3 regions of the Hydrogenophaga sp. 5NK40-0174 genome follow, and region 1 is predicted to be linked to each of the others. Evidence: predicted binding sites of a transcription regulator. Region 1 holds the regulator's gene; each other region holds the start of a gene.
The links. Region 1 encodes FNR, which switches genes on or off when oxygen is low (the NO sensors DNR and NnrR bind a similar motif). Its sites were predicted from a motif close to TTGATNNNNATCAA; they were not measured.
Positions count from the first base shown of each region.

Region 1 (10,155 bases):
AGTTGAAAGATGGCGAGCAGTTGTAGGACAGCAGCTTGCCTGGGCAGGCAGCGTGAACAGCCTGAGCGAATTCACGGGCAAAGCCAATATCTGGCACACCGGTCTCGCACCACACGAGGTCAGCGTAAGGTGCGTATGCAACACCGCGGGAGATGGATTGCTCCAGGCCGTTCTTGACGCGGTAGAAACCTTCCTGGGTGCGCTCACCGGTCAGGAATGGCTTGTCATTCTCATCGTAGTCGCTGGTGATCAGGTTGGCAGCTTCTGCGTCGGTACGGGCCAGAACGATGGTGGGCACGCCCATCACGTCGGCGGCGAAACGGGCAGCGATCAGCTTCTCGCAGGCTTCACGGGTAGGCACCAGGACTTTGCCGCCCATGTGGCCACACTTCTTCACAGCAGCGAGCTGATCTTCGAAGTGAACGCCGGCAGCACCAGCGCCAATCATGTTCTTCATCAGTTCGAAAGCGTTGAGAACGCCACCGAAACCGGCTTCAGCGTCAGCAACGATCGGCAGGAAGTAGTCGACAAACTCGGCGTCACCAGGATTCACACCCTTGGCCCACTGAATTTCGTCAGCGCGCTTGAAGGTGTTGTTGATGCGGCGAACCATGGTTGGCACGGAGTCGTAGGCGTACAGCGACTGGTCGGGGTACATGGTTTCCGACGTGTTGCCGTCTGCGGCAACCTGCCAGCCAGACAGGTACACGGCTTCGAGGCCAGCCTTGGCTTGCTGCATGGCCTGACCGGCAGTGATGGCGCCGAACGCGTTCACGTAGCCCTTCTTGGCACCACCGTTGACCTTTTCCCACAGCTTCTCGGCACCACGCTTGGCGAGCGTGTACTCGGGCTGCAGGCTGCCGCGCAGGCGGACGACGTCCTCGGCGCTGTAGCCACGCTTGACGTTCTTCCAACGTGGGTTCTCTGCCCAGTCTTTCTTCAGGGCTTCGATTTGCTGTTCGCGGGTCAGTTGTTGAGACATGAAATGGCTCTCCGGTAGTTGAATGAAAAGGACAATCGACTCAGGGATGGCATCCAGGCCATCCGATGACAAGACTTTAAGTCTTATAGAAGACTTTGTGAAGCTCTTATGTCTTATATAAGAGAAATATTTTCACATTGAAAATCATAGACTTAAATGGACATTTCTCAATGTGAATTAATCTTTCTTGTATTGAGAAAATATTTCGCACCGCAGCATTGTTGATTTTCATATATCGAAAATATATTCTTGTCATACAAAACCAAACCGTCTGCGTGTCCACCCAATATGCGGCATGATCGCCCACTGTGATGACAGCCTCCACCACCAGCCCCACCCACCTCCATCAGCCACCCTGGTGGGCCTATGGCGCACTCGGGCTGAGCATGTCGCTGGTCGGCAGCTATGTGGCCCTTTCCAAGCCTCTGCTGGTGGTGTTCCCGGTGTTTCTGCTTGCCTGGCTCCGCTTCGGCATCGGCGCCCTGGCCATGGCGCGCTGGATCAAGCGGCCGGAGCACGAGCCCACTCTGGAAAGGCGCGAGCGACAGCTGCTGTTCCTGCAGTCATTTCTCGGCAATTTCCTGTTCTCGACCTTCATGCTCTTTGGCGTGGCCATGACATCTGCCGTTACTGCCGGCCTGATCATGTCCGCCCTACCCGGCGTTGTCGCCATTCTCAGCAGGACTTTTCTGAAGGAACAGTTGCAGCGTCAGACCATAGCGGCGATTGCGCTCTCCGCCATGGGCATCGGCCTGTTTGCCTACGGGCGCCAGGAGCCGGCTCATGCAGATGCCTTTCAAGCGCATTGGCTCGGCCCGCTGCTTGTTTTCGCTGCTGTCGTGTGCGAAGCCTCCTACGTGGTCATTGGCAAACGCCTGACGGCTCGCATTTCCCCTCGCCGCATCTCAGCCATCATCAATCTCTGGGGCTTGCTGCTTGTCACGCCCATGGGCCTGTACGCCGCATGGCATTTCGACTTTGGCACGGTGGCCGCGCCACTTTGGCTGCTGGTCCTGTTCTACGGCATGGCGGCGAGCGTCTGGACGGTGTGGCTCTGGATGAAAGGCCTGCAGCATGTACCGGCCGCCAGGGCGGGTGTCTTCACCGTGATGCTGCCCGTCTCGGCGGCGGCCATTGGTGTCCTGCTTCTGGGTGAGCGCCCCAGCCTGCCTCAGTGGGTGGCCTTCGGGCTGGCCATGCTTGGCCTCTGGGTGGCTACCCGCAAGACACGCAACCCTCTGGCGGCCCCATTGTGATGAAACGACTCAACGGCCTTGAGCCTTCAGGCGCACCACAGACCCGTAGGCTGAGTGATGCCCATCCATAAAGCCCACCCAGAGGCGCCTGCCAGGGCCAGCCCTGCCAGCCGGATGGCCCAGGCGCCTGAGCGCCCTCCCCTGAGTTTGAGCAGGAGCCAGGGCCCGGCTGTCAGGGACACTGCCGTGCCCGCAGCAAACAGAGCCATGATGCCGGCCCCTTGAAACGCGTCTGCCGACAAGGATGCCATCAACAAGGCTGAGTACAGCAGGCCGCAGGGCATCAAGGCCCAAGCAGCGCCCAGCACAATGGGCGCGCCTGCCCCCATCCGGGTGAGCACCGGCCGTGCTTTGCGCCAGATGCTCTGCCCGAGGTCATCGATCCAGCCAGGTTGGCGCCCTCGAATCAGCAGCGCCAGTCCCAAGGCCAGCGCAGCGACATGGAAAGTGGTCCAGACGGGTCGGACAACAGCGGTATTCTGACCAAGCCAGGCAAGCCCTTGCACGGAGCCTGCAGCCAATGCACCCAGCAAGGCGTAGCCCGCCACCCGGCTGAGCTGGAAAAGCCACAGTGCCTGGGTGCTGCGCTCCCCTGCTGCATGGCCAATGCCAGCACAAGCAGCGCCGCACATGGCCACGCAATGGGGTCCTCCCACCAGGCCCATGAAAAGCGCCGTCATGGCCATCGAAGTTTGCATAGCTGGACTGTATCAGCGCGGCGGGCCCGCTAGGGGCCATCGCCCGGCGGGCTCAGATGATCTTGGAGAAGCGTGCCCGGTCCAGATCGGTCTGGATGTACTTGTCGAACACCATGGCGATGGCTCTGACCAGGTACCAGCCCTGGGCGGTCACGCGGATGCTGCTGTCATCCACTTCGACAAGACCATTGGCTTCAAAATCGGCCAGCGATTCGATTTCGCGCGCAAAGTAGGACTTGAAATCGATGAGATGCCCCAGTTCGATCGACTCAAACTGCACCTCACCCTGGCACATCACAGACATGATCACTGAGCGGCGCAGCAAGTCGTCACGGGTCAGTGCAAGGCCACGCACAATGGGAAGTCGCCCCTGGTTGAGCGCGTCGTAGTACTCATCGAGCGTTTTGGCGTTCTGGCTGTAGGTCGCACCAATGCGCCCAATGGCCGATACGCCCAGTGCAATCAGATCACAATCCGGCTGCGTGCTGTAGCCCTGAAAATTGCGGTGCAGGCGTCCCTGCCTTTTTGCCACGGCCAGCGCATCGCTTGGCAGCGCGAAATGGTCCATCCCGACATACACGTAGCCGGCTTCGCTCATGGCGTCGAGCGATCTGGACAGCATGGTGAGCTTGTCTGCAGGACTGGGCAGCTCAGCGGCGGCAATCCGGCGCTGGGGTTTGAATCGAGCCGGCAGATGAGCGTACGCGTACAAGGCCACCCTGTCGGGCCGCAGATCGTTGAGCTGGGACAGCGTTCGTGCAAAACTCTCCGGCGTTTGCAGCGGCAGGCCGTAGATCAGGTCGACGTTGACGGATTCGAAGCCGATTTCACGCGCCGCCTTGACCAGATCGAACACCTGCTCGGCCGGCTGCACGCGGTGCACGGCTTTCTGAACCGCAGGATCAAAATCCTGCACACCAAAGCTCAGGCGATTGAACCCGAGCCGGGCAAGTGTTTGCAGCCTCTGGTCGGTCACTGTGCGCGGATCAACCTCCACCGAATACTCGCCGCCAGGCACCAGGGTGAAGTTCCGGCGGATCATTGACATCAGGTCTTCGAGCTCCTCGTCCGAGAGGAAGGTCGGCGTACCGCCGCCCAGATGGAGCTGCGATACGTTGTGCCCCTTGCCAAAGTGCTGAACCTGCAACTCGACTTCACGCGACAGGTAACGCAGATACTCGGCAGCCTTGTCGTGGTGCTTGGTAATGACCTTGTTGCAGGCGCAGTAGTAGCAGACCGACTCGCAAAACGGAATATGCACGTACAGGGACAAAGGCAGGGCCATGGACCCGGCGCGCCGCTGCTCCAGCGCCTGGATGTAGTCGCCTTCTGTAAAGGCTTCCACAAACCTGTCTGCTGTGGGGTAGGACGTGTAACGAGGCCCTGGAACGTCAAAACGCTTGAGCAAATCGTCGGAAATCGCGTGGCTCACTGAGAATTCTCCATTGATGGCATGGCACTTTGCCTCAATGTGAGAACGATCCCATTGATCTTCATCAAGCCCTGCGACCTTCCCCGGGTTTGCCCTGACTGACATTGGATGAGGTGCAAAGGCCGTGAGAGCGGTTTCCAGACAGGGGGATTGCAGCCGCCAATGTGTCTTTGGGTTAAGCTTGCCACCTCAACGATGAATATACGTATGGACGGAACCAGCATCAAAGTCGCCTGTTCGAGCTGCAACCTTCGCGAGCTCTGCTTGCCCATGGGCCTCAACGAAGAGGAAATGACCAAGCTCGACAGCGTGATCACCACACGCAAGCGGATCAAGCGGGGCCAGTCCCTGTTCAGCGTGGGGGACAAGTTCACTTCCTTGTACGCGGTCCGCTCCGGCTTTTTCAAAACCTGCGTCACCAGCGCCGATGGACGCGACCAGGTGACCGGTTTTCAAATGACGGGCGAGATCATCGGCCTCGATGGCATCGTCAGCGACCGCCATTCCTGCGATGCCGTGGCACTTGAAGATGCTGAAGTCTGCGTGATGCCTTTCGACCAGGTGGAAGAGCTTTCACGTGAGTTCACGACGCTGCAGCACCACGTGCACAAGATCATGAGTCGCGAAATCGTGCGTGACCACAGCGTCATGCTGCTTCTGGGTAGCATGCGCGCCGAAGAGCGGCTGGCGGCGTTCTTGCTCAACCTGGTCCAGCGCCTGCACGCCCGGGGCTTCTCGCAATCAGAGCTCATTCTTCGCATGACGAGAGAAGAGATCGGCAGCTATCTGGGCATGAAGCTCGAGACAGTGAGCCGCACCTTTTCCAAGTTCGTGGACGAAGGCATCATCGACGTCAAACAGCGCTACGTCCACATCAAGGACACGGACGGCCTCAAACAGATCGTCAACCCGCAGCAGTGCTCCTGAAATGGCTTGCGTCGGGCTGACCAGTCGTCAGCCGCAGCTGCTGCAGTCCCCTGCCCCGCCGTTCTTCACGCAATTCCGAGGTCGCTCGTCCGCAGGCACTGGGCAGCGATTCACTTCAAACGGAGACATGGCCAGCAAGGTCGTCAGGGCACTCGAAGCCATGGTGATGGCCCAGAACACAAAAAAGCCGATCGTGTAGACGGCTTGCCGCGACAGCTCGAGCGGCTCACCAAACCACTGCAGATCACTGGGATCCACCATGGCAAACACCAGAATCTCCAGTACACCCGCCACGAGGAATGCTGGCCAGGCGATCCACATCCAACGTTGCGCTTTCATGTGTGTGTCTCCTCAGATCCGTGTGAAATGGTCGTGCCAGGTTCGGAGGCCTCAAGGTGCGAGCCCCAGGACCTGCACCTTGGTCATTGACTGTCTTGCCCGGCACTCTTGCCGGCAGGCGCAACTGTCGGTGAGGCCGCATGGTTGCGCGCCTGATGGGCCGGCACCATGTTGGCAGTACCGGCTTCCGTGCGATCCAGCACGGGGTCAGGGTTGCTGGCCGCAATGATGACGGTGGTCACGCCGGCGATCACGGCAGCGGCAGGGCCGCCAACAACCAGCCACATGATGGGTTCCTTCCACCAAGGGCGCGGCGTGCTGGCTGGCACAGGGGTAGTTGATTGGGAAGGCATGTTCAGGACTCCGGAAGACATATGCTGGGTCACTCCAATGAAACAGTTTAGCGGGGAACCAGGAAGGCAGCCTTTTCAACGACCTCGTCCGGATCATCACCAGAGGCGGCCCGAACAGTGAAGCGAATCGGGTGAGAACCCGGCTCTGCCGTATTGGGCGGAATCTGCACCCGAACGGCCACCGCGCGAGCTTCCGTTGGCTGAACTTCGATTTCATTCCCGGAGGCAATCATGATGTCCGGCAGGCCCTCCACCGACACCACGTAGTTCTGTGCGGTCTCCGTGGCATTCATCACCTGCAGACGGAACACGTTTTCAATCCGCCCTCGCTCGACCATGCGCGCCAGCGCGCCCCGGTCCCGGATCACGTTGACCTTGAGGGGGGTGCGCACAAACAGTCCGATCACAATGGCTGCCGTGATGGCCATCAGGATGGACGTGTACACAAGAACGCGAGGCCGGAAGGCATGCTTGACCATCTCCTGGGTGGTCCAGCCTTTGGCGACACCGTTTTCGGTGGCATAGCGAACCAGCCCGCGCGGATACCCGACCTTGTCCATCACCTCGTTGCACACGTCAATGCAGGCTCCGCAACCGATGCACTCATATTGCAGGCCATTGCGAATATCGATACCCGTCGGACAGACTTGCACACACAAGGTGCAATCGACGCAAGCGCCCAGACCCAGCTCCTTGGGATCGGCCTTTTTCGACCGTGGACCTCTCGGTTCTCCACGGGCAGCATCGTAAGTCACGATCATGGTGTCCTTGTCGAACATCGCGCTCTGGAAGCGTGCGTAAGGACACATGTATTTGCAAACCTGCTCGCGCATCCAGCCAGCATTGCCATAGGTGGCAAAACCGTAGAAGAAGATCCAGAAGGTTTGCCAGGGACCGAGCGCGCCAGCGACGGAAAGACTGGCCAACTCTCGAATCGGGGTGAAGTAGCCGACGAAAGTGAAACCTGTCCACAATGCAAACAGGATCCACAACGCGTGCTTGAGCCACTTCTTGCCTGCCTTGCCAGCTGAGAGGTCGGACTTGTCCAGTCGCATGCGCGCCGAACGATCACCCTCCACCTTCTTCTCGATCCAGAGAAAGATCTCGGTGTAGACGGTCTGTGGGCAAGCGTAGCCGCACCAAAGGCGCCCCGCCACTGCCGTGAACAGGAACAAGGCCAGTGCAGAAATGACCAGCAGGCCTGTCAGGAAGATGAAGTCCTGCGGGTACAGAACCACACCAAAGAGATAAAACCGCCGGGCTTCCAGATCAAACAGGACTGCCTGGCGGGCATTCCACTCCAGCCAGGGCAGGCCATAGAACAGAAGCTGCGTTGCCCAAACCAGCAACCATCGCCACTTCGAGAAGAACCCGAACACTGCCCGGGGATAGATCTTCTTGCGCGAGGCGTACAACGACACCATGACTTCGTCGTCTGCGGGCACCCCTTTGGGCACATCAGCGAGATCGGTGGTCTTGTCCGCGTTGGCAGTTGGATTGGCGTTGGTCACGTTGGAACTCTCGGGAGTATCTGGACGGATATCAAAAAAGCCCGGGGATGGCCCCGGGCTTGGTGCCAGTATCAGTTGGCCGATGGACTGTTCGACAGACCCCAGACATAGGCGCCGAGCACCTTGATCTGAGACTCGTTGAGCAGAGCAGCCTGAGGCGGCATGTTGTTGTTGAAACCGTCGGTGATGGCCCGAACAACCGCATCCTCGCCCCAGCCATGGAGCCAGGTGTCATCGGTCAGGTTGGGAGCACCCACCGCCTGCATGCCCTTGCCGTCCATGCCGTGGCAGGCAGCGCAGGCGGCAAACTTGGCCTTGCCGGCAGTTGCAGCGACTTCGTCGTGCGGGCTTCCAGAGAGGCTGAGCACGTAGTTGGCCACGTTGCGAACGTCGTCCGCAGTGCCCAGGGCTGCGGCCATGGGAGGCATGACGCCGGTGCGACCGTTGGCAATGGTCGCCTGAATGTAATCAGCACCTTCGCCGCCCAGCCAGTCACCATCGGCGAGGTTGGGGAAGCTCTTGCTGCCGCGAGCATCGGAGCCATGGCACTGGGCGCAGTAATTCAGGAACAGGCGCTCACCGATGGCCTGGGCCTGTGCATCTCCTGCGATCTGCTCAGGCGTCATGCCGTCGAACTTGGCGTAGATGGGAGCGATGTTCTCTTCCATCTTCGTCACTTCAGTGGCGTGCTGCCCAGCCGAGGACCAGCCCAGGGCGCCGGCGAACTTGCCGAACATGGGGTACATCGCACCATAGACCAGTGCAAAAACCACGGTAATGATGAACAGATAGACCCACCACTTGGGCAGCGGGTTGTTCATCTCTTGCAGGTCGCCGTCCCAAACGTGGCCAGTGGTGTTGTCGGCAGCCGGCTTGACTTTTGCCGTGCCGCTTACCCACAGCAAGACCGCGCAGGCGAGGATGCTGACCAGGCTGGCGAGCATGACGAACCAATGCCAGAAATCGCTAGTGAAATCGCTCATGATATTTCTCTCGTAGTTGTCGCGTCTCAGTCTTCATTGAAGGGCAGCTGTGCTGCCTCATCAAATGCCGCCTGATTGCGCTTCGACCATGCCCAGATCACGATACCCACAAATGTCAGCAGGCTGACCGTGGTGACGATGCTCCGAAGATCATTGATATCCATGGTCGTTGTCCTTTAGTTGCTGGCTGCGGGTGCAGCATCTGCTGCAGCGGTTTTTTCCTGGGCCGCCAGAGTGGATGCGCTGCGCGCAGTACCCAGAACCTGCAGGTAGGCGATCAGTGCGTCGAGCTCTGTCTTGCCCTTGGCGGCCTCCGTCGCACCGGCGATTTCTTCATCGGTATAGGGGGCACCCAGCGTGCGCAGGGCTTCCATGTGCTTGGGCAGGCTCTCGGCGTCCACGTTGCGACCAGCCAGCCAGGGGTAAGCCGGCATGTTGGACTCAGGGACCACATCGCGTGGGTTGTTCAGGTGAACGCGGTGCCACTCGTCAGAGTAGCGCCCACCCACACGGGCCAGATCAGGACCGGTACGCTTGGAACCCCACTGAAAGGGGTGGTCGTACACGAACTCGCCAGCCACGGAGTAAGGACCGTAGCGGAGGGTTTCCGCCTGGAAGGGACGAATCATCTGCGAGTGGCAGTTGTAGCAACCTTCACGCACATAGATGTCCCGGCCTGCCACCTGCAGCGCCGTGTAGGGCTTGAGGCCCTCGATAGGCTGGGTGGTGGATTTCTGGAAGAACAGCGGAACGATTTCCACGATGCCGCCGATGGCAACCACCAGGGTCACCAGGACAATCATCAGGAAGTTGCTGGTCTCGATACGCTCGTGCGTAAAGCCTTTTGGTGTCGAATGATCAGACATTGTTGTTCTCCTTCTTTAAGCCTGTGCTGCGCTGGGAGCGGGAATACGCACCGGCTCAGCTCGGCCTTGCAGTGCTGTCATGATCACGTTCCAGAGCATGAGCACCATGCCGCCGAGGTACAGCAAACCACCAAGCAGGCGAATCACGTAGAACGGGAAAGTGGCTTTCACGGACTCGACGAAGGTGTAGGTAAGGCTGCCATCGGGGTTGATGGAGCGCCACATCAGGCCTTGCATCACACCGGCGATCCACATCGCAGCGATGTACAGCACGATACCGATGGTGGCCACCCAGAAGTGCAGTTCAATGGCGGGCACGGAGTACATCTTCTTCTGACCGAACAGGCGAGGAATCAGGTAGTACAGGGAGCCCATGGACACCAGGCCCACCCAGCCCAGGGCACCAGAGTGCACGTGACCAACGGTCCAGTCGGTGTAGTGAGACAGGGCGTTCACCGTCTTGATGGACATCATCGGGCCTTCGAAGGTCGACATGCCGTAGAAAGACAGGGAAACAATCAGGAAGCGCAGGATGGGGTCATCACGCAGCTTGTGCCATGCACCGGAGAGGGTCATGATGCCGTTGATCATGCCGCCCCAGCTGGGAGCCAGCAGGATGAGCGAGAAGACCATGCCGATGGACTGGGTCCAGTCTGGCAGCGCGGTGTAGTGAAGGTGGTGAGGACCTGCCCACATGTAAGTGAAGATCAGGGCCCAGAAGTGCACGATCGACAGGCGATACGAGTACACGGGGCGCTCGGCCTGCTTGGGGATGAAGTAATACATCATGCCCAGGAAGGCTGCAGTC
Region 1 covers NZ_BAABWG010000001.1:662,730-672,884, reverse strand. The annotation lists gene aceA (isocitrate lyase) at 1-982, opposite strand, end outside; gene ABWV89_RS03095 (DMT family transporter) at 1,294-2,238, shown strand; gene ABWV89_RS03090 (sulfite exporter TauE/SafE family protein) at 2,265-2,936, opposite strand; gene hemN (oxygen-independent coproporphyrinogen III oxidase) at 2,989-4,368, opposite strand; gene fnr (fumarate/nitrate reduction transcriptional regulator Fnr) at 4,576-5,295, shown strand; gene ABWV89_RS03075 (hypothetical protein) at 5,323-5,634, opposite strand; gene ABWV89_RS03070 (nitrogen fixation protein FixH) at 5,718-5,987, opposite strand; gene ccoG (cytochrome c oxidase accessory protein CcoG) at 6,035-7,411, opposite strand; gene ccoP (cytochrome-c oxidase, cbb3-type subunit III) at 7,570-8,481, opposite strand; gene ABWV89_RS03055 (cbb3-type cytochrome oxidase subunit 3) at 8,508-8,645, opposite strand; gene ccoO (cytochrome-c oxidase, cbb3-type subunit II) at 8,658-9,347, opposite strand; gene ccoN (cytochrome-c oxidase, cbb3-type subunit I) at 9,363-10,155, opposite strand, start outside.

Region 2 (10,155 bases), 530 kb from region 1:
TGCAAGCAAGACCATTGGCGCCATCTTGCTGGTCCTGGGCGCTCTGGGCCTGGTGTATGGGGGCTTCACCTACACCAAGGAAGAGACAGCTGCGAAGCTGGGGCCGCTGGAACTGACCGTGCAGGAAAAGGAAACCGTGAACGTGCCTATGTGGGCAGGTGTGGGCGCTATCGTCCTGGGCGGCCTGATCATGGTGCTGGGCGGCAGCCGCCGTTGATCTACCCTGTCCTTGGCGGGTTGTCTGACGCCTGAGCCGCTGGCGACATTTGCCGCCCTGCGATACAATCTCACCAGAGCGAGCCGGTGCTTCCCCGGCTCGTTTCTTTTTGTCCATTTCGGGAAGTCATGTAGAGGAACACCATGTACAAAAACCTCGCGGCCGGGCGCGCTCATGCCCGGACATCTGCTTTTCGGGTCGCAGCCGCTCTGACCCTGACCATCTCCTCCCTTCTGCCTCTGAGCGCCGGCGCACAAGCCGCCACAGGCAAATCTGCCAAGGGGCCCTTGAAAGCTGCGTTCGTGTATGTGGCGCCGCTGACGGATGCCGGATGGGTTCGCCAGCACGACCAGGGCCGTCTGGCAGTAGAGAAAGCACTGGGCGAACAGGTTCAGACCAGCTTTGTCGAGCAGGTCGCTGAAGGCGCCGACGCCGAGCGCGTGATCCGCGACCTCGCGCGCCAGGGCAGCCAGATCATCTTCACCCCCAGCTTTGGCTACATGGAGCCCACGCTCAAAGTGGCAAAAGAATTTCCGAATGTGAAGTTCGAATCCGTCACGGGCTACAAGACGGCAGAGAACGTGGCCGCGTCGAACGCTCGCTACTACCAGGGCCGGTACCTTGCCGGCATTGCAGCTGGCCGCCTGGCAACCGAAGCCGGTTACGTGGCGGGCTTTCCGATTCCGGAGGTGGTGCAAGGCATCAACGCCTTCGCGCTGGGCATGCGTTCGGTCAACCCCAAGGCGCAGGTGCGCGTGGTCTTCCTCAACGAATGGTTCAACCCTGCCCGCGAGCGTGAAGCCGCGATGAGCCTGATGGACCAGGGCGCTGAAGTGCTCGCCTTCCACACAGGCTCGACCGCTGTGATGTCGGCTGCGCAAGAGCGTGGCAAGCTGGCGGTGGCCTATCACTCCGATATGCGCAAAGTCGCACCTGATGCCCAGGTGGTGGCCGTCACCCACCTCTGGGGCAGTTACTATACCCAGCGCGTCAAGGCTGTGATGGACGGTTCCTGGAAGTCTGGCCAGGTCTGGGGTGGTGTGGCCGAAGGCATGATCAAGGTCGATGCATTTGGCCCCAAGGTGCCTGCCAAGGTGCGCGCCGAAGTGGAAGCCCGACAGGCCGACATTGCGGCCGGCAAGCTCAAGGTGTTCACCGCGGGTGCGCAAGCCGTCAAAGACAATGAAGGCGGAGAGCTGATCCCTGCTGGACAAAGCCTGGACGATAAAGCCATCCTCACCATGAACCGCTTTGTCCAGGGTGTGGTGGGGCAGGTCGCCCGCTGACCCGACCCCGGCCCACCGTTTCACCGGTGGGCTGCCTGCTTTCGGAGTAAGCTCTTCCCCATGAGAGCTTACCGGGCAGCCTTGCTGCGATTCAGTGAAGATGGCCACAGCCCTGTCTACGAGGAAGACGGGCTGCTGGTCATTGGCCCCGATGCCGAGGGCAAAAAGGTGGTGCGCGCGGCGGGCAGCTTCTCATCCCTGGCAGAGCGATACCCTGGGGTGGTCGTTGAAGACTGGCGTGGCCTCATCCTGGCGCCCGGGTTTGTGGACATGCACATCCACTACCCGCAGACCGACATCATTGGCGCACCGGCCGAAGGCTTGTTGCCCTGGCTGGAAAAATACACCTTTCCCTACGAGTCACGTTTTGCCGATGGGGCTTACGCAACGACGGTGGCGAGTTTTTTCTTTGATGAATTGCAACGCCATGGCGTGACCACGGCTTTGACCTTTGCGACCTCTCACCCAGCTTCAGTTCATGCTGCTTTTGAGGAGGCGCAGCGGCGTGATTTGCGCTTCATGACCGGCAAGGTGCTGCAAGACCGCCACAGCCCCGATGGCGTACGGGACGAGACCGAGCAAAGCTTGCTGGACACCGAGGCCTTGATCCGGCAATGGCACGGAAAAGACCGCCTGGGTTACGCCATCACGCCCCGCTTCGCACCCACCAGCACGCACAAACAACTGAGCGGTGCCGGAGAGCTGGCGGCCAAGTACCCGGACGTCTGGATTCAGTCGCACGTGGCCGAAAACCTGGATGAAGTGCGATGGGCAGCGGAACTGTTTCCCGACTCACGCAGTTATCTGGGTGTCTACGAAGACCATGGCTTGCTCAGGGAGCGTGCCGTGTATGCGCACTGCCTTCACCTCACCATGCAAGACAGGCAGGACATGGCGCGCACCGGCGCGGTGGCGGCCGTTTGCCCCACCAGCAATGCGTTCCTGGGCAGTGGATTCTTCGACTACCTCTCAGCCGATGAAGCGGGCATGCGGTACGGCCTAGCCAGCGATGTGGGTGGCGGCACGAGCTTCTCGCCCTTTGCCACCATGCTGGCCGCTTACAAAGTGGCGAGGGAGGGGCAGACCAAGCGCGGCATGACGCTCTCGCCCGGCCATTTGTGGTGGCAACACACGGCGGGGGCGGCGCAAGCCCTTGGGCTGGACGGTGTGGTGGGCAATCTGCAACCTGGCTGCGAGGCCGATTTCATCGCCATCGATCCCGAGGCCACACCCTTGCTGGCACGAAAGCACGCGCTGGCCAGCAGTCTGGATGAGTTGCTGTTTGCACTCATCGTGCTGGGCGACGACCGCGCCATTCGGCACGTCGTCGTCAATGGCCAGCGGCGCTCTACCGGGCAAGTCGATCAGCTGTAGCTCAGGTCGGTGGCCTTGCCCCAGAACACGCGGTACATGTAGGTGGTGTAGATCACGATCACCGGCAAGGTAATGGCCACACCAATGAACACCACCGTGAGCGGTCCGGTCTGGATGGCCGCTTCCCATGCGGTCATTTTGCCGATCACGATGTTCGGGAAGATGCTGAACGAAAGGCCAAAGAAGGCGAGCACAAAAATCAGCACAGTGGAAGCAAACACCAGCCAGCCATGACCACCGTTGACGATGGATCGGTTGACCAGGGTCCAGCGAATCACCGCAAAGGCCAACAGGCAGGTCAACGGCACCGGCATCAAGGCAATGGAAGAAGGGCCGCTGAACCATTTCTCAAACACCGCGCTGGAGACCAGTGGCGTGGCGATGGAAATGGCGAGCAGGGAAAGCCCCATTGGCCACATGGCGCGGCGCGCCCATTCGATGGCCAACTCACGCAGCAAGCCATCGGTCTTCATGATCAGCCAGCCACTGCCCAACAGCAGGTAGGCCGCGGGCAAGGTGATGGCAATGCCAGCGCTGAAAGCCAGACCCATCAGGCCGTTGTCAAAACCGGTGACATAGCTGCCCAGCATCCATCCCTGCGCCATGCTGGCCACCAGCGATCCAGTGAAGAAGGCGTTGTTCCAGAAGCGCTTGTACTGAGCAGGGGCCTTCACCCGGAAGTCGAAAGCCACGCCGCGCAGGATCAGGCCGATCAGCATGATCGCCACCGGCAGGTACAAAGCCTGGAGCACCAGGCCATGGGCTTTCGGGAAAGCGACGAGCAGCACGCCCACCCCCAGCACCAGCCAGGTTTCGTTGGCGTCCCAGAAGGGGCCGATACTGGCGATCATGGTGTCTTTGTGCTTCTCTGCCTTGGCCGCTGGCAGCAGCAGGCCGACGCCGAGGTCGTAGCCGTCGAGGATCACGTAGGCCAGCAAGGCCAGCCCCATCACGGCCAGGAAAATCAAGGGCAGCCATTCGCCCCAGGTCTGTGGCATGTCAATACTCCAGTTCAGTACTCAAAGACTCAAACATTCGGGTCGTGGACGCTTGGGTGGCAACGGGCGATCAAACGCCAGCCTTGCCCAGCGTCGGGTCGTCATGGGCAGGCACGTGGTCGCCAGTGCGTTGCTCTGCGAGGTGCTTGACCACGCCGACATAGGTCACCAGCAGCAACGCGTAGACGATGACGTAGGCAGCCAGCGTCGCGGCCACATAAGGTGGTGCGATCGCCGTGGCCACCTCGCTGGTGCGCAGCACGCCGTAGACGATGAAGGGTTGGCGCCCGATTTCGGTGACATACCAGCCTGCAATGGTGGCGGCCCAGCCCGAGAAGCTCATGCCCACCAGCACCCACAGGAACAGCTTGGGGAAACTCAGCTTGGGCCTGCCGCGCTGACGCCACACCTGGAAGGCGCCAAACCAGGCCACGGCCAGCATCAGCATGCCCACACCCACCATCACACGGAAGGCGTAGAACAGTGGCGCCACGGGCGGTGCTTCACCTTCGAAGTCGGCAATGCCTTTGAGTTCACCCTGTGCGTCGTGGCGCAAGATCAGACTGGCCAGTTGGGGAATCTTGATGGCGAAATGGGTGGTCTTGGCTTCTTCGTCAGGAATGCCGAACAAGGTCAGCGGCGCACCGCTTTCCGTTTCCCAGATGCCTTCCACTGCTGCAATCTTGGCCGGCTGGTGCTCCAGGGTATTGAGGCCGTGCAGGTCGCCGACCCAGATTTGCGTCGGGATTGCGATGGCGCCAGCGATGAGTGCGGCGCGCATGGCCTTGTACGTGCCGGCGTTGTCACTGCCCTTGAGGATCTGCCAGGCGCTCACGCCGGCAATCAGGAAGGAAACCGTGAGGGTAGAGGCGAGCAGCTTGTGTGTGAACCGGTAGGGGAAGGATGGGTTGAAGACGATGGCCAGCCAGTCCACTGGCAGGTATTCGCCATTGACGACTTCATAGCCCACCGGGGTCTGCATCCACGAGTTCAGACTCAGGATCCAGAAGGCCGACATGGTGGTGCCGAACGCCACCATCGAAGTGGCGAACAAGTGCATCCTGGGCGAGACGCGCCCGCGGCCGAACAACATGATGCCCAGGAAGCTGGCCTCCAGGAAAAAGGCGGTCAGCACCTCGTAGCCCAGTAGCGGACCGGAGATGTTGCCGGTCTTTTCCATGAAGCCAGGCCAGTTGGTGCCGAACTGGAAGCTCATCACGATGCCCGAGACCACGCCCAGAGCGAAGGTCAGCGCAAACACTTTGGTCCAGAAGTAATACGCCTCTTCCCAGGCAAGACTTTGCGTGCGGTTCTGCGCGATCCGGAAAAACAGCAGGAACCAGCACAAGGCAATGGTGATGGTGGGAAACAAGATGTGAAAACTCACATTGGCCGCAAATTGAAGGCGTGAAAGCAGCAAGGTGTCCATGTTCAGGCGCAGGAAGGTCACGGCACGCGCCAGGCGTGCCGGTCATCCATTCGTAGGTTGTGGTTCAGAGTGGGGCGCTCGGGTCCGGTGTGGTGTCTGGACTTCTCCGGGTGCCTTGAATTTTCAGGTGGCGTTGTCGTCTTCGGCTATCTCGGGCCGCGAGCGTGTCTGGCTCTTCTTGGCCGAAGCCTTGCCCGTGATTCGGTCCTTGAGCTCAAGCACGCGCGTCACCTTGGTGCCCATGCCCATGAGCTGCAGAGCGGTTTCCGGCGCGAGCTTCTGCACATCGTCAAACCAGGTCATGAGCCGGTCGATCAGGTCGTGCATTTCCCTCATGCGGGCCTGGGCATACAGCTCTTCATCGCTGTTGGGGGTTTCGAGCAGCGCGCCCCTGAGCATGGAAAGTGTGGGTTCGATCTCGCGTCGACGGCGCTCTTCGGCCAGCACGCGGAAGATCTCCCAGACGTCTTCCGGGGCCTCAAAGTAATCGCGGCGATCGCCGGGCAAGCGGCGCGAGCGCGTCAGGCGCCAGGCCTGCAGCTCTTTGAGTCCCATGCTCACGTTGGACCGCGAGATCTCCAGAGTCTCGGCAATCTCCTCGGCGTGCAAGGGGCGGGGTGTGACGTACAGCAGGGCGTAGATCTGCCCCACTGTCCGGTTGATCCCCCAGCGACTGCCCATTTCCCCGAAGTGCCAGACGAACTCCCGGTTCAGCGCGGGCATTTTGACTTCAGTGTTCATTGGTGGTTTGACCCATATCAATCGATGGGCGTTATTTTCACATATTTCAGAAATTTCAGAAATTTCTGAAGACCTTGAAAATGTAGGGGTAATGGTCGATACGGCCGGTCAGTGCGAATCCGGCTTTGGTGGCACGGTTTGTGGCGGCCTAAAATGGGAGGCTGAATCATCAAGAGCCGTAGCAAAGCCCTTCTCGCTGGCGAGACGGGACAACAAGCGTCGTCACGGTCAGCGCAGCGCTGGCCCACGGCCGGAAAGACAAGCATGAGTATCAAGAGTGACAAGTGGATCCGCCGCATGGCCGAACAGCACGGCATGATCGAGCCGTTTGAACCCGGGCAGATCCGCCAGTCGGCCGACGGCCAGAAGATCGTCAGCTATGGCACCAGCAGCTACGGCTATGACATTCGCTGTGCGCCGGAATTCAAGGTCTTCACCAATATCCATAGCACGGTGGTGGACCCGAAGAACTTCGACGAGAAGAGTTTTGTGGACATCAGCTCGGATGTCTGCATCATCCCGCCCAACAGCTTTGCGCTCGCGCGAACGGTGGAGTACTTCCGTATTCCTCGCAATGTCCTGACGGTCTGTCTGGGCAAGAGCACTTACGCCCGCTGCGGCATCATCGTGAACGTGACGCCGTTTGAGCCCGAATGGGAAGGCTACGTCACACTGGAGTTCTCCAACACGACGCCATTGCCCGCCAAGATCTATGCAGGCGAGGGCTGTGCCCAGGTGCTGTTCTTCGAAAGTGACGAAGTTTGCGAAACGAGTTACAAAGACCGAGGTGGCAAATACCAGGGTCAGGTGGGCGTCACGCTACCAAAAACCTGAGTGTTTTCAACAAGGTCTAAACAACCGGACCTTATTTGCCGACATTGACGAAAGGCAAACCTGGTGTCAGCTTAAGCAGGTACCATTGGCCTGTTTCGCTGTTTGTCAGCGAAGTTGTCAAATTGTTTTGCTGACCCGCCGGGGGGTCGAAACCCCGAAAGGGCCTGCCAGGGCTTTCTTTTTCCATGCGAGCGCCTGGTCCCTTTCCCGGCCCTCAACCCTGTCTGCGTGATTGCCAATGTCTCAAAATCCTCCTCAGATCGAGCGACCTCAACCCATTCCTGAAGGTCAGCCACTGCCGCATCGCAAGGTCATTCGCGGCTGGTTGACACCCATCGCCGAGCGTCGCACGGCCATGGGCATCTTTCTGCTGGCACTCGACTGGGCCGTCTTTGTCGCCCTGATCGTGGGCACCGTGACGTTGCAAGCCTGGTGGGCCAAGCTGCTCTGTGGCCTGGCCGCCGGCTTTGTCATCGGCCGTCTGTTCATCATCGGGCACGACGCCTGCCATCAGAGCTACACGCCTCACCGCAAGCTCAACAAGATCCTCGGCCGTATTGCGATGGTGCCTTCGCTGACGCCTTACAGCCTGTGGGAAGTGGGCCATAACGTGGTGCACCACGGCTATACCAACCTCAAGGGCGTGGATTTTGTGTGGGCGCCCATGACCAAGGAAGAGTTTGACCAACTCTCCCCCGGTCGCCGCATGATGGAGAAAATCTATCGCAGCGGATGGGGCCCGGCGTTGTATTACCTTGTGGAAATGTGGTGGCTGCGCATGTATTTCCCGCGCAAGAGCTACATGGGCACCCGCCGTGCCGAATTCACCTGGGATGGTGTCTTTGTGACTGCCTGTGCGGTTGCCTGGATCGCTGCACTGATCGGTGCTGCCTATGCCACCGAGCAATCGGCCTGGGCGCTGGTCGGCTACGGGTTTGTGATTCCCTTCCTGTTCTGGAACGCCATGATTGGCTTCGTGGTGTATGTGCACCACACCCACACGGCTGTTCAGTGGCATGACGACAAAGCTCTCTGGGCCAAGGCAGCGCCCTTCGTGTCCACGACCGTGCACCTGACATTCCCTTTCAAGATTGGCGGTCTGATGCACCACATCATGGAGCACACGGCGCATCACGTGGACATGAGCATCCCGCTCTACAAACTCAAGAGCGCCCAGAAGATGCTGGAAGACACTTTGCCGGGACGGATCATCATCCAGCGGTTCTCGTGGCGCTGGTATTTCGAGACAGCGCGTAAGTGCAAGCTCTACGACTTCACACGCCGTTGCTGGACCGATTTCCAGGGCCGACCGACCAGCGAGTGCAAGCCTGCGCTGGCCTGATCAGGCACTGAAGACGTCAAGAAAGAGGCACCTGAGGGTGTCTCTTTTTTTGTGCGCGGCAGCAGAAAATTGACCCCGGAAAGGGGGCAAAAGCCCGGACAGTGCGCATAATGTGACATTTACCGCGCAAGTACACGGCCCGCCGCGAGAATCCGGCCGGTGCTTCTGACCAGGAGAGCAGGCCATGAAGTGGGAGAACAATCGCCAATCCAGCAATATCGAGGACCGACGTGCTTCGTCGGGAGGCCTCGGTGGAGGGCTGGGCGGCATGTTCGGCCGTCGTGGTGGTACTCCTCGCCGCCGTGGCAAGGGCATGGGCCTCGGCACTATCGTCATCATTGTCATTGCTGCCTGGATCTTCGGCATCAATCCCATGTCATTGCTGGGGGTGCTGGGCGGCGCAGATGTGCCTGTTGCCTCGTCCCCGGCACCACGCTCAGCCCCGGCGGGCAGCGGCGAGCAGCCCTCTGACGAGATGGGCCAGTTTGTGGCGGCAGTCCTTGGCGGCACGGAAGACGCCTGGACGCGGATTTTCCAGCAAGGTGGTGGCCGCTATGAGGCACCTGTGCTGGTGCTCTACCGTGATTCCACCCCGACCGCATGCGGTTTCGGTCAGGCGGCCATGGGGCCGTTTTACTGTCCTGCGGATCGCAAGGTCTACATTGACCTGAGCTTCTACGACACCTTGCGTCGCCAGCTGGGCGCGCCCGGAGACTTTGCCCAGGCCTACGTCATTGCCCACGAAGTTGGCCATCATGTGCAGAACCTGATGGGCCTGACAGGCAAGGTCGACGAGATGCGTGGCCGTGTGAGCGAGCGCGAACACAATGCCCTGAGCGTCCGCCTCGAGTTGCAAGCCGACTGTTTTGCCGGCATCTGGGCGCACCACAATCACAAGGCCAATGATGTCCTGGAGCCCGGTGACGTGGAAGAGGCCCTCAATGCCGCAGCGGCCATCGGAGACGATGCCCTGCAGCGTCGCAGCCAGGGAACAGTGGTCCCTGACAGTTTCACTCACGGAACGAGCGAACAGAGGCAGCGCTGGTTCCATCGTGGCCTTGAGACCGGGAGCGTTCAGGCCTGCGATACCTTCAATGCGCGGGAACTCTGAGGCATCTCGCACAGGCCAGCTGGGGCATCCCTAGGGTTTAACCCTGATCGGTGCGACAATAACGGGTTGGCGCGCCCGGTTCGTGCCCACCAAACAATGACTCAAGCTTTTTCAGAACTCTCACTCGCCCCTACCATTGCCCGTGCCGTCCAGGAGATGGGTTACGAGCAGATGACCCCCATCCAGGCGCAGGCCATTCCCGTGGTGCTGCAAGGCCGGGACGTGATGGGTGCCGCCCAGACGGGTACCGGCAAGACAGCGGCTTTTTCCCTGCCGCTGCTCCAGCGCCTGTTGCGCCACGAGAACGCGTCCATGTCGCCCGCACGGCATCCGGTGCGGGCACTGGTGCTGCTGCCAACGCGCGAACTCGCCGATCAGGTCGCACAGCAGGTCAAACAGTACGCCAAACACACCCAGCTGCGAACGGCCGTCGTTTTCGGTGGCATGGACATGAAACCCCAGACAGCAGAGCTGCGCGCCGGGGTGGAAGTGCTGGTGGCCACACCCGGACGACTGCTGGACCACATTGAGGCCAAGAGCTGTGTGCTCAATCAGGTCGAGTATGTCGTCCTCGATGAAGCCGATCGCATGCTGGATATCGGTTTCTTGCCCGACCTGCAGCGCATTCTCAGCCACCTGCCCAAGCAACGCACAACGTTGCTGTTCTCGGCCACCTTCTCGCCTGAGATCAAGCGCCTGGCCAACAGCTATCTGCAGGACCCGGTCACGATCGAGGTGGCCCGCTCCAACGCGACCGCGTCGACGGTAGAGCAGCACTTCTATCGCGTCGACGATGATGACAAGCGCCATGTGCTGCGCCGAC
Region 2 covers NZ_BAABWG010000001.1:131,180-141,334, forward strand. The annotation lists gene ABWV89_RS00605 (hypothetical protein) at 1-217, shown strand, start outside; gene ABWV89_RS00610 (BMP family ABC transporter substrate-binding protein) at 361-1,503, shown strand; gene guaD (guanine deaminase) at 1,564-2,877, shown strand; gene ABWV89_RS00620 (cytochrome d ubiquinol oxidase subunit II) at 2,868-3,875, opposite strand; gene ABWV89_RS00625 (cytochrome ubiquinol oxidase subunit I) at 3,946-5,304, opposite strand; gene ABWV89_RS00630 (GbsR/MarR family transcriptional regulator) at 5,428-6,045, opposite strand; gene ABWV89_RS00635 (hypothetical protein) at 6,053-6,313, shown strand; gene dcd (dCTP deaminase) at 6,310-6,879, shown strand; gene ABWV89_RS00645 (fatty acid desaturase) at 7,118-8,221, shown strand; gene ypfJ (KPN_02809 family neutral zinc metallopeptidase) at 8,406-9,332, shown strand; gene ABWV89_RS00655 (DEAD/DEAH box helicase) at 9,429-10,155, shown strand, end outside.
Region 2: the regulator FNR is predicted to act here: its motif matches at 6,924-6,937, upstream of ABWV89_RS00645 (fatty acid desaturase).

Region 3 (10,155 bases), on a different contig from region 1:
CCTCGAAGAGAAAGCCCTTCGCAAAGCCAAAGCGCGAGAAGGGCAGTCCGATTGATGTGCCCCTGGGTACCAAGCAAGGAGAGAGCATGTCCGAAGACAAAGACATCATCGACGTGACCCCCGTCGGCGAGAGTGGAGACAAGGACGCCGAGTCGCTGAAGACGATCGGGTGGATCAGCTACGGCTTGCATTTTGTCGTCGCCCTTGCTGCAGTTCTTCCGGGTACGCAAGTCGGGCTCGGTCTTCTGCTGATTGCATTGATCATTGATCTGGTCAAGCAGTCCGATGCAGAAGGGACGTGGCAGGCCACGCATTTTTCCTGGCGCATTCGTTCGGTGATCTGGGCCGGTGTGCTCTACGTGGTGACCTTGCCGCTTTGGTTTGTTTTTGTTGTTCCGGGCATGATTGCCTGGATCGTGGTTTCCATTTGGTTCCTCTACCGGATTATCAAAGGCGCACTGTGGATGAAGGACAGCCGTCCAATGCCCAGTTGACCAGTCCTGCCGGTGAGGCTCGACCTTGTTTGATTTCTTTTAACTCTGTATGTCCGAATCTCACGACCCGAACTGCATTTTCTGCAAGATTGTTGCTGGCGCCATTCCCAGCAAGAAGGTGTACGAAGACGACGATGTCTTCGTTTTTCATGACATCGAGCCGTGGGCACCTGTTCACTTTTTGATGGTCCCCAAGGCACACATCCCGTCGATGGCCCACCTGGAAGACAAACATGCAGCCTTGATGGGCAAGATGATGGTGCTGGCGCCAAAACTGGCTGCCGAGCAGGGCTGTGAGCCCTATCCTGAGGGTGGGTTTCGCGTTGTCTGCAACACGGGCGCGCATGGTGGGCAAGAGGTTCACCATTTGCACGTGCACGTGATTGGTGGCCCCCGCCCCTGGAAAAAGGGTTGAAACTGGTAAAAATGGCCAATATCTACCGCCGTTGAGGCGTGAATCGGTCGAGGGAACCTCTGCGCGGCGTAGAATCAAATCAATTGCGCATCGTGCGATATTTCAGTTCTGGAGAGTAAGGAATGGGATCGTTTTCTATTTGGCACTGGTTGGTGGTGCTGGTGATCGTGCTTCTGGTTTTTGGTACCAAGAAGCTTCGGAACATTGGTTCTGATCTCGGTGGCGCCGTCAAAGGTTTCAAAGATGGGATGAAGGACGGCAGCGCGGATGAAGCGCCAGCTGCTCCGGCAGGTCAGGTCACCCAGAGCAAGTCTGCGGAACAATCTGAGGCCATCGACGTCGAGGCAAAGCAGAAGAGCTGAGCCAGCGTTGGTCATGGGGCGCTGCGGGGTTCGGCCACGGCGCACCTTCTGCCATGTGTTCCGCCTTCTTGTTTTTGTTAGATCGTCATGATTGACCTCGGAATATCCAAGCTCGCCCTCATCGGTGCGGTGGCACTGGTCGTGATTGGCCCGGAGAAGTTGCCGCGGGTAGCCAGAACCGTAGGGGCTTTGCTGGGCAAGGCGCAGCGCTATGTGGCTGATGTGAAGGCAGAGGTCAACCGTTCGCTCGAACTTGACGAGCTGAAGAAGATGCGAGACAGCGTCGAAGGCGCAGCCCGTGACGTCGAATCGTCTGTGCGCGAGGGGGCCAACGATTTCGAGAAGTCCTGGGCGGAGGCCACCTCAGCCCTTGAAGAGAGCGACGGAGCCTATTCCTCTGACGCCCTGAATGAGCTTGGAGAGCCCGTCTATCCCACCTACAGGCACCCACGCAAGAACTGGCGCATCAAGCAGACAGCGATGCCTCAGTGGTACAAGGCACGCTCAGGCGTGCGAACCCGCGCTCTTTCTGGCGCGGCGCGAGTGGCGCGCTACCGCCCCCGCAATACCTCAAGTTCCCGTTGATGTCCGAAAAAAATGAGCCAGCTGACGAGCTGGCAGGCACAGAGCAGCCCTTTGTCCAGCACTTGATGGAGTTGAGAGACCGCTTGGTCTACAGCTTGATCGGATTGCTGGTGTGCATGGGCGCGTTGGCCTTATGGCCTGGCCCAAGCGGTTTGATCGATTTGATTGCCGTGCCCATCAAGGCGCACATGCCGCCTGATGCCAAGCTCATCGCGGTTGGGGTGTTCTCGCCTTTCTTTGTGCCCCTTAAAGTGCTGGCCATGGCCGCGCTGTTGGTCTCTCTGCCTTGGTGGATGTACCAGCTGTGGTCATTCATCGCGCCCGGTCTCTACAAACACGAAAAGCGCTTTGCCATCCCCCTGATCGTGCTCGGCAGCGCACTGGCCTACCTGGGCATTGGGTTTGTTCAGTTCTTTGTGCTGGACAAGATGTTTGGCTTCATTCAGAACTTCACGCCCGAGAGCGTTGCGGCGACCCCTGATATCGCTTCGTATGTGGAGGCGATTCTGTCGTTGTATCTGGCTTTCGGCCTGGCATTCCAGGTGCCTATTGTCGTGATGCTTCTGGTGCGTCTCGACATGGTTTCTGTTGAGAAGCTCAAGGGCTTTCGCGGCTATTTCATCGTCGTCGCCTTCATCATCGCCGCCGTCGTCACGCCACCAGACGTGATCTCGCAGTTGGCGCTGGCCGTACCCATGTGCCTGCTCTATGAGCTCGGCATCATCGGGGCGCGCTGGTTTGCGCCCAAGAAGGACGCGTCTGATGGCGATGAAGAAAATGCGTCGGATGCCAGCGTTGATGGTCAAGGCGACACCGGCAGCGCGGGCAAGGACTAATACTTCTGGGGCTGTGCCTTGTAGCGCCTTGCGTGTGGTCAGTAGGTGTGCTTTCTCCTGAGTGCCGAGCACCGGGGCATCCAAGTGGTACCCCAGCCGCGTGATCCCTGGAAGGAGCGTCGGCTGTCCCCCAGCTGCGACTGCTCCTATATGTCTAGCGTGCCAGACCTCTCAGAAGCGCTGGGTCACGTTTGGCGGGGGTGACAGTCAAAGTCTCTTTGCCGCTGCGCCTGACAATTTCCAGTTTGGCCGGTTCACCAGGCTTGAGCGCTGCAACGGTAGCCAGCAGCTGAGAGACATTACCCACGGTGACGCCATTGACGGCAACGATGACGTCACCGGGCATCATTCCGGCGCTGGCGGCGGGGCCGTTCTGGAGCACGCCAGTGATGATGACGCCACTGTCGTTGCTGAGGCCAAATGTCTGCGCCAGCTCAGGCGTCAGGTTTTGTGGCTCCACGCCAATCCATCCGCGTGTGACCTTTCCTTCAAGAACGATAGCATCCAGCACCGATTTCGCCGTGGATGTCGGAATGGCAAAGCCAATGCCCATGGATCCGCCTGAGCGAGAGTAAATGGCCGTGTTGATGCCCATGAGTGTCCCTCTTGTGTCAACCAGAGCGCCGCCCGAGTTTCCTGGGTTGATCGCGGCGTCAGTCTGGATGAAATTCTCGAACGTGTTGATGCCGAGCTGGTTTCTGCCCAGGGCGCTGACAATGCCACTGGTCACTGTTTGACCCACGCCGAACGGGTTGCCAATGGCCAGAACGGGGTCTCCAATGGCCAGGCTGCCGGTGTCGCCCAGCGTGATGACAGGCAAATTTCCCAACTCGATCTTGAGGACGGCCAGGTCTGTTTCAGGGTCGGTGCCTATGACCTTTGCTGCCGTGCGGCGGCCATCATTGAGGACCACTTCGATCTGGTCGGCCTCTTCCACCACGTGGTTGTTCGTCAGGATGTACCCGGCGGGGCTGACAATGACGCCAGAGCCCAAGCCGGCCTGCGCGGGTGACTGGTCTTGCTCTCCAAAAAAGAACTGAAACCACGGATCAGTGGCACCGTTAGAGGCCACTGCGGTAGAGGTGTTGATGCTGACAACGGCGGGAGCCGCCACTTTGGCAGCATTGCGGAAGTTGGGCACGCCGTTGGCGCCAGCGTTCGCGTCTGCAGGCACGGTGCTCTCAAACACCTGAACGACCGACGCTCCCTTGCCCGCGTTGCGCACCCAGTCCGGCTTGAGCGTCGCCACCACGAAATAGGCTGCCAGCAACACAGTGACAGCCTGCGAGAAAACCAACCAGATACGTTTCATAGGGATTGCAGGCAATTGCGCGGCCGATATGGCCGCCGAACATGACTATTGTCATGCAATTGACGGCGAGTCACTGATATTTCAAGCCTATTGACCCATGTCAATGCCTGACTTGGCCATGAGCAGTGCAATGCTCATGTATCTATCTGCAAAGGAGAGAGTGACATGAAAGCGGTGATCGACCTTTTTTCCACTGACTACGGCTTGCTGAGCCTGGCGGTGCTGGTGTTCATCATTGTGATGGCCGTTTGGTTCCTGCGTTTCTTCTCCCGCAAGATCGACGAATCGGCGAAGGCGCAGCGCTGACGCGAAAGCCGCTCTGGCTGTCAAAATAGCGGCATGACAGCCAAAACATCACAAGTCGATTCCACTCATGGCGTCGACCGGTCCGAGTTGACCCAGCGCCTGCAGATGCTGCTTCAGCCAGCGCTTTTCAAGGACTATGGACCGAACGGTCTTCAGGTCGAAGGAAAGTCCAGGGTCCGGCGCTTGGTGACCGGCGTCACAGCAAGTCTGGCACTGATCGACGCAGCGATCGATGCGCAAGCAGACGCCATTCTGGTTCATCACGGCCTGTTCTGGCGCGGCCAGGACGGGCGGGTTGTTGGGTGGATGAGGCAGCGCCTCGCGCGCTTGTTGGCTCACGACGTCAATCTGTACGCCTACCATCTGCCGCTGGACGCCCATGCGGAGCTGGGCAATAACGCCCAGCTGGCGGCGCGACTGGGCGTCAAGCGATGGCAGGGCGAAGCTGGCAGCTTTGGCGACCAGCAACTGGGCTGGATTGGCGACGCTGCATTCGAATCGGCTGCGGCATTGGCCAGCCACGTCAAAGAGCGCCTCGATCGAACGCCGTTACTGGTGGAGGGTGACGGCCGGCAGATCAAGACAGTAGCCCTGTGTACGGGAGGTGCTCAAGGGTACTTCGAATCCGCCATCGCTGCAGGTGCTGATGTCTTCATCACGGGTGAGATATCCGAGCCACAAGCGCACTACGCGCGCGAATGCGGAGTCGCGTTCATTGCCTGTGGTCACCATGCATCCGAGCGGTATGGCGTGCAGGCGGTGGGACAACGGCTGGCGGACGAACTTGGTGTCCAGCACCAGTTTGTGGACATACCCAACCCGGCCTGAAGAAAGGCCTTCCATGGCTCTCTCAAATTCTCCCAGGCCTGTCGCCATCAGCATGGGTGATCCGGCGGGCATCGGGCCGGAGATTGTTGTCCGGGCAATGCTGGAACGCCCCGAGATCCGGTCGTCCTGCGTCGTCTATGGTCACGATGGCGTGTTCGACCGTGCGTGTGGCGTACTGGGGGTGCGGTTTGCTGACCTCTTCGAGGCGGATGACCATGAAGGTCGATGCGTGCCCTCAACGACAGGGCGGGTTCAGCTTGTTTCCCTGCGGCAGTCAGGGGCGGCCAGCTTGCCTGTCTGGGGCCAGGTGAGCGCTGCAGCAGGGCATATGGCCGCGCAGGCCATCAAGGCTGCCGCCGCGGCCTGTCTGCATGGGCATGCAAGAGCCCTGGTGACCGCGCCTATCCACAAGGAAGCTCTGGCAGCCGCTGGAGAACCCTTTCCCGGGCATACGGAGATGTTGCAGCACCTGGCCGCGCTTCACGCCGGTATTGGCATCGAGTCGGTGCCTGTCCGAATGATGCTCAGTTGCCCTGGCCTACGGACTGTGCTGATGAGCATCCATGTCAGTTTGCAGGAGGCACTGGCTGCGATCACGGCCGAGAACCTCAGGCAGACGATACTGCTGACCCAGGCTCATTTTTCACGCCAGGGCGTGCCTGGCCTTCGTGTGGCTGTGGCAGGGGTCAACCCCCATGCCGGAGAAGGAGGGCTGTTTGGTCGCCAGGAGCTGGACGTGCTGGGGCCGGTGGTGGCTTCTTTGCAAGCCGAGGGAGTGAACGTGTCGGGGCCGCATGCACCGGACACAGTCTTCATGAGGGCTCGCCAGGGCGAGTTCGATCTGGTGATCGCGATGTATCACGATCAGGGCCTGATCCCGGTCAAGCTGATGGGCCTGGAGCACGGAGTCAATACGACGATTGGATTGCCTTTCCTGCGCACCAGCCCCGACCATGGCACGGCATTTGATCTGGCGGGCACAGGGAGTGCTTCCTGCGAAAGCCTGTTGGCCGCGCTGGAGCAGGCCATGGGTCAGTGCTGAGCGAAACCTCTGCCCATTGGGTTGACTGCCCGGGGGCGGGTTCACCAAACAGAAAGAAAGAAGCCGCTGGGAGTAGCGGCTTCTTTCATGGGTAGGGCCGCTGGTATCAGCTGCCTGCTTCAGCGCTTGAGGCTGTCACGAATCTCCCTCAGCAACACAATGTCCTCGGGCGTGGCGGCCGGAGGTGCTGCCGGTTCCTCACGCTTGAGCCGGTTGACCTGTTTGACCAGCATGAAAATGATGAAAGCCAGAATGATGAAGTTGAGCAAAATGGTCAGAAAGTTGCCGTAAGCGAGGACGGCGCCAGCTTTCTTTGCTTCGGCGAGCACGGTTTCAGATTGTCCGGCCAGGGGGATGAAGTAATTGGAGAAGTCCAGGCCTCCGAAGATGGTGCTCACTACAGGCATCACCACATCGTCAACCAGCGAGCTGACGATCTTTCCGAATGCCGCGCCGATGATCACACCGACGGCCATATCCATCACGTTGCCCTTCGCGGCAAATTCCTTGAACTCTTGCATCATGCCCATGTGACTCTCCTGTGGTGATTTGGGGCTATCGATCTTTGCTCCCCGCGTGGTGTTACTGAGCGGGGTGCAAGCATTGTCACATGGAACACATTTGTATTAGGGGCTGAATCGAAACTGATGGTTAGCAGCGCAAATCGATTCTGGATGAGACGCGGCCTCATTTACCCTCGATTTGCCTGTCTAGGTCCGGTACAATAGCGGGTTGACCCTAGTTTCATGTTAATGAAAGTTCCCCATGAGTGATGATGCAACTGTCGATGCGGCTGCCCAAAGCAGCCGCCGGACTTGGCTGATCGCTTCCTGTGCCATGGGTGGTGCAGGTGCAGCCGCTGTCGCCGTGCCTTTTGTGAGCAGCTTCCAGCCTTCGGAGCGTGCCAAGGCCGCTGGTGCCCCCATCGAAGTCGATGTTTCTTCTCTTGCCCCGGGCGAGAAGATCGTCAAGGAATGGCGCGGCAAGCCCGTATGGATCATGCGTCGCACCCCTGAGCAACTGAAGACGCTGGAAGAGGATGAGTCGCAACTGGCTGACCCCAATTCCGAGCGCAAGGCCTACCCGACGCCAGAGTACGCCAAGAACCGCCATCGCTCCATCAAGCCAGAGATTTTTGTCGGCATCGGCATCTGCTCTCACCTCGGGTGCTCCCCGGTAGACAAGCTCCAGCCGGGTGCTCAGCCATCCCTTCCCGCGGACTGGCCGGGTGGATTCCTCTGCCCCTGTCACGGATCGACCTTCGACCTGGCGGGCCGGGTGTTCAAGAACAAACCCGCCCCCGACAACCTCGAAGTGCCACCGCACTACTACGCATCCGACAGCGTTATCGTTGTTGGTGAAGAGAAAAAGGCCTGATCCGTCTGCCGCGAAAAGCAGCAGACCTTCGACCACTGAGGCATTCCATGGCTGAATTCAAAGAAATTTCACCTGACGCGCCCCTGGCGCAAAAGACGCTGAACTGGATTGACAACCGGTTCCCTCTGTCCAAGCTCTTCAACGAGCACATGGCAGAGTACTACGCCCCGAAAAACTTCAACTGGTGGTACATCTTCGGTTCACTGGCACTCGTAGTGCTCGTGATCCAGATTGTCACCGGCATCTTCCTCGTGATGCACTACAAGCCTGATGCGGCGCTGGCCTTTGCATCGGTCGAGTACATCATGCGTGATGTTCCCTGGGGCTGGCTGATCCGCTACATGCACTCCACGGGCGCATCTGCCTTCTTTATCGTGGTTTATCTGCACATGTACCGTGGCCTGATCTACGGTTCTTACCGCAAGCCACGCGAACTGGTCTGGGTCTTTGGTTGCGGGATCTTCCTGGCTTTGATGGCTGAAGCCTTCATGGGCTATCTGCTGCCTTGGGGCCAGATGTCCTACTGGGGTGCGCAGGTGATTGTGAACCTGTTCTCTGCCATTCCGGTGGTCGGTCCTGACCTTGCCCTGCTGATCCGCGGTGACTTCGTTGTCGGCGACGCAACGCTGAACCGCTTCTTCAGCTTCCACGTGATTGCTGTGCCTCTGGTTCTGCTGGGTCTGGTGGTCGCCCACATCATTGCGCTGCATGAAGTGGGTTCCAACAACCCTGACGGCGTCGAGATCAAGGCGCACAAGGACGCCAATGGCATCCCGCTCGACGGCATTCCATTCCATCCTTACTACAGCGTGCACGACATCTTCGGTCTGGGCCTGTTCCTGATGGCGTTCACTGCCATCGTGTTCTTCGCTCCCGAGTTTGGCGGCTATTTCCTGGAGTTCAACAACTTCATCCCGGCCGATCCGCTGAAGACGCCACCGCACATTGCGCCAGTCTGGTATTTCACGCCTTTCTACTCCATGCTGCGTGCCATCACCTCCGAGATGATGTATGTGCTGGTGGGGTGTGTCGCGCTTGCCGCCCTGGGTGCGCTGTTCATTGGCCGACTGAATGCGATTATCAAGGTGGGTGTCTTGGGTGTGGCCGCAGTGCTGGCTGTTGCCATGCTGACCATCGATGCCAAGTTCTGGGGTGTGGTGGTGATGGGCGCTGCCGTCATCATTCTGTTCTTCCTGCCTTGGCTTGATTTCAGCCCTGCCAAGTCCATCCGCTACCGTCCGAGCTGGAACAAGTGGTTGTATGCCGTTTTCGTCATCAACTTCCTGATCCTGGGCTACCTTGGCGTCTTGCCTCCATCTCCTGTTGGAGAGCGCGTGTCTCAAGTTGGCACTCTGTTCTACTTTGGCTTCTTCCTGCTGATGCCATGGTGGTCCACCAAGGGCGAGTTCAAACCGGTCCCAGACCGCGTGACGTTCAAGCCTCACTGAGACACAGAAGCCATTAGCGGAGAAAACTTCCAATGAAAAAGATTCTTTTGGGCATCGCACTGGCTCTTGGCATGAGCAGTGCGGCTACGGCCGCCGGAGGCGGGTTTCCCATCGACAAAGCGCCCAATCGGGTGACTGACCAGGCTGCTTTGCAGCGCGGTGCGAAGATTTTTGTCAACTACTGCCTGAACTGCCATTCGGCAGCGTTCATGCGGTACAACCGTTTGCGCGATATTGGTCTGGAAGACAAGGAAATCCAGAAGTACTTCACCTTTGCCACCGACAAGATCGGTGACACGATGAAGGCGTCAATCAATGCGCGCGAGGCCAAAGACTGGTTTGGTGCCACGCCGCCTGATCTGACCGTGATCGCGCGTTCGCGTGCCGGCCATGGGTACAACGGTGCCGACTATATCTATACGCTGTTGCGCACCTACTATCGGGACGGCACGAAGGCCACTGGCTGGAACAACAAGGTGTTCCCGAGCATTGCTATGCCACATCCACTGTGGCAACTGCAAGGCGAGCAAAAGCCTGTGATCAAAGAGGTCGAAAGCCATGGCCACACGACGGAAATCGTGACCGGCTGGGAACAGGTCAAGCCTGGCACCATGTCCAAGGCGGAATATGACGACGCTGTTGGTGACCTGGTGGCCTATCTCCAGTGGATGGGCGAGCCTGCCCAGACCAAGCGTGTTCGTGTTGGCGTCTGGGTGCTTATTTTCCTTTCAGTCTTCACCCTGATCGCCTGGCGCCTGAACGCCGCCTACTGGAAAGACGTCAAGTAATTTCCCATCTATCCCTCAGCCAGTACCCGTCGGCCGGACAACGGTCCGGGGCTGGCCCGGCCAGTGGAAGCGATACGACTGCCGTTCCGCAGCGTCGCCTTCCACTGTTTTGTTTCAAGGAGCCCCTCGAATGATGGTCTTGTACTCTGGCACTACCTGCCCCTTCTCTCATCGCTGCCGCTTTGTTCTGTTTGAAAAAGGCATGGACTTCGAGATCCGTGATGTCGACCTCTACAACAAGCCGGAAGATATCAGCGTGATGAACCCTTACGGTCAGGTGCCTATCCTGGTCGAGCGCGATCTCATCCTGTATGAGTCCAACATCATCAACGAGTACATCGATGAGCGTTTTCCGCATCCCC
Region 3 covers NZ_BAABWG010000004.1:601,571-611,725, forward strand. The annotation lists gene ABWV89_RS16275 (phosphoribosyl-ATP diphosphatase) at 1-55, shown strand, start outside; gene ABWV89_RS16280 (DUF4870 family protein) at 87-494, shown strand; gene ABWV89_RS16285 (histidine triad nucleotide-binding protein) at 544-909, shown strand; gene tatA (Sec-independent protein translocase subunit TatA) at 1,032-1,271, shown strand; gene tatB (Sec-independent protein translocase protein TatB) at 1,359-1,856, shown strand; gene tatC (twin-arginine translocase subunit TatC) at 1,856-2,692, shown strand; gene ABWV89_RS16305 (S1C family serine protease) at 2,847-4,004, opposite strand; gene ABWV89_RS16310 (DUF3149 domain-containing protein) at 4,170-4,310, shown strand; gene ABWV89_RS16315 (Nif3-like dinuclear metal center hexameric protein) at 4,344-5,138, shown strand; gene pdxA (4-hydroxythreonine-4-phosphate dehydrogenase PdxA) at 5,152-6,180, shown strand; gene mscL (large conductance mechanosensitive channel protein MscL) at 6,300-6,710, opposite strand; gene petA (ubiquinol-cytochrome c reductase iron-sulfur subunit) at 6,946-7,557, shown strand; gene ABWV89_RS16335 (cytochrome b) at 7,605-9,005, shown strand; gene ABWV89_RS16340 (cytochrome c1) at 9,038-9,793, shown strand; gene ABWV89_RS16345 (glutathione S-transferase N-terminal domain-containing protein) at 9,924-10,155, shown strand, end outside.
Region 3: the regulator FNR is predicted to act here: its motif matches at 4,095-4,108, upstream of ABWV89_RS16310 (DUF3149 domain-containing protein).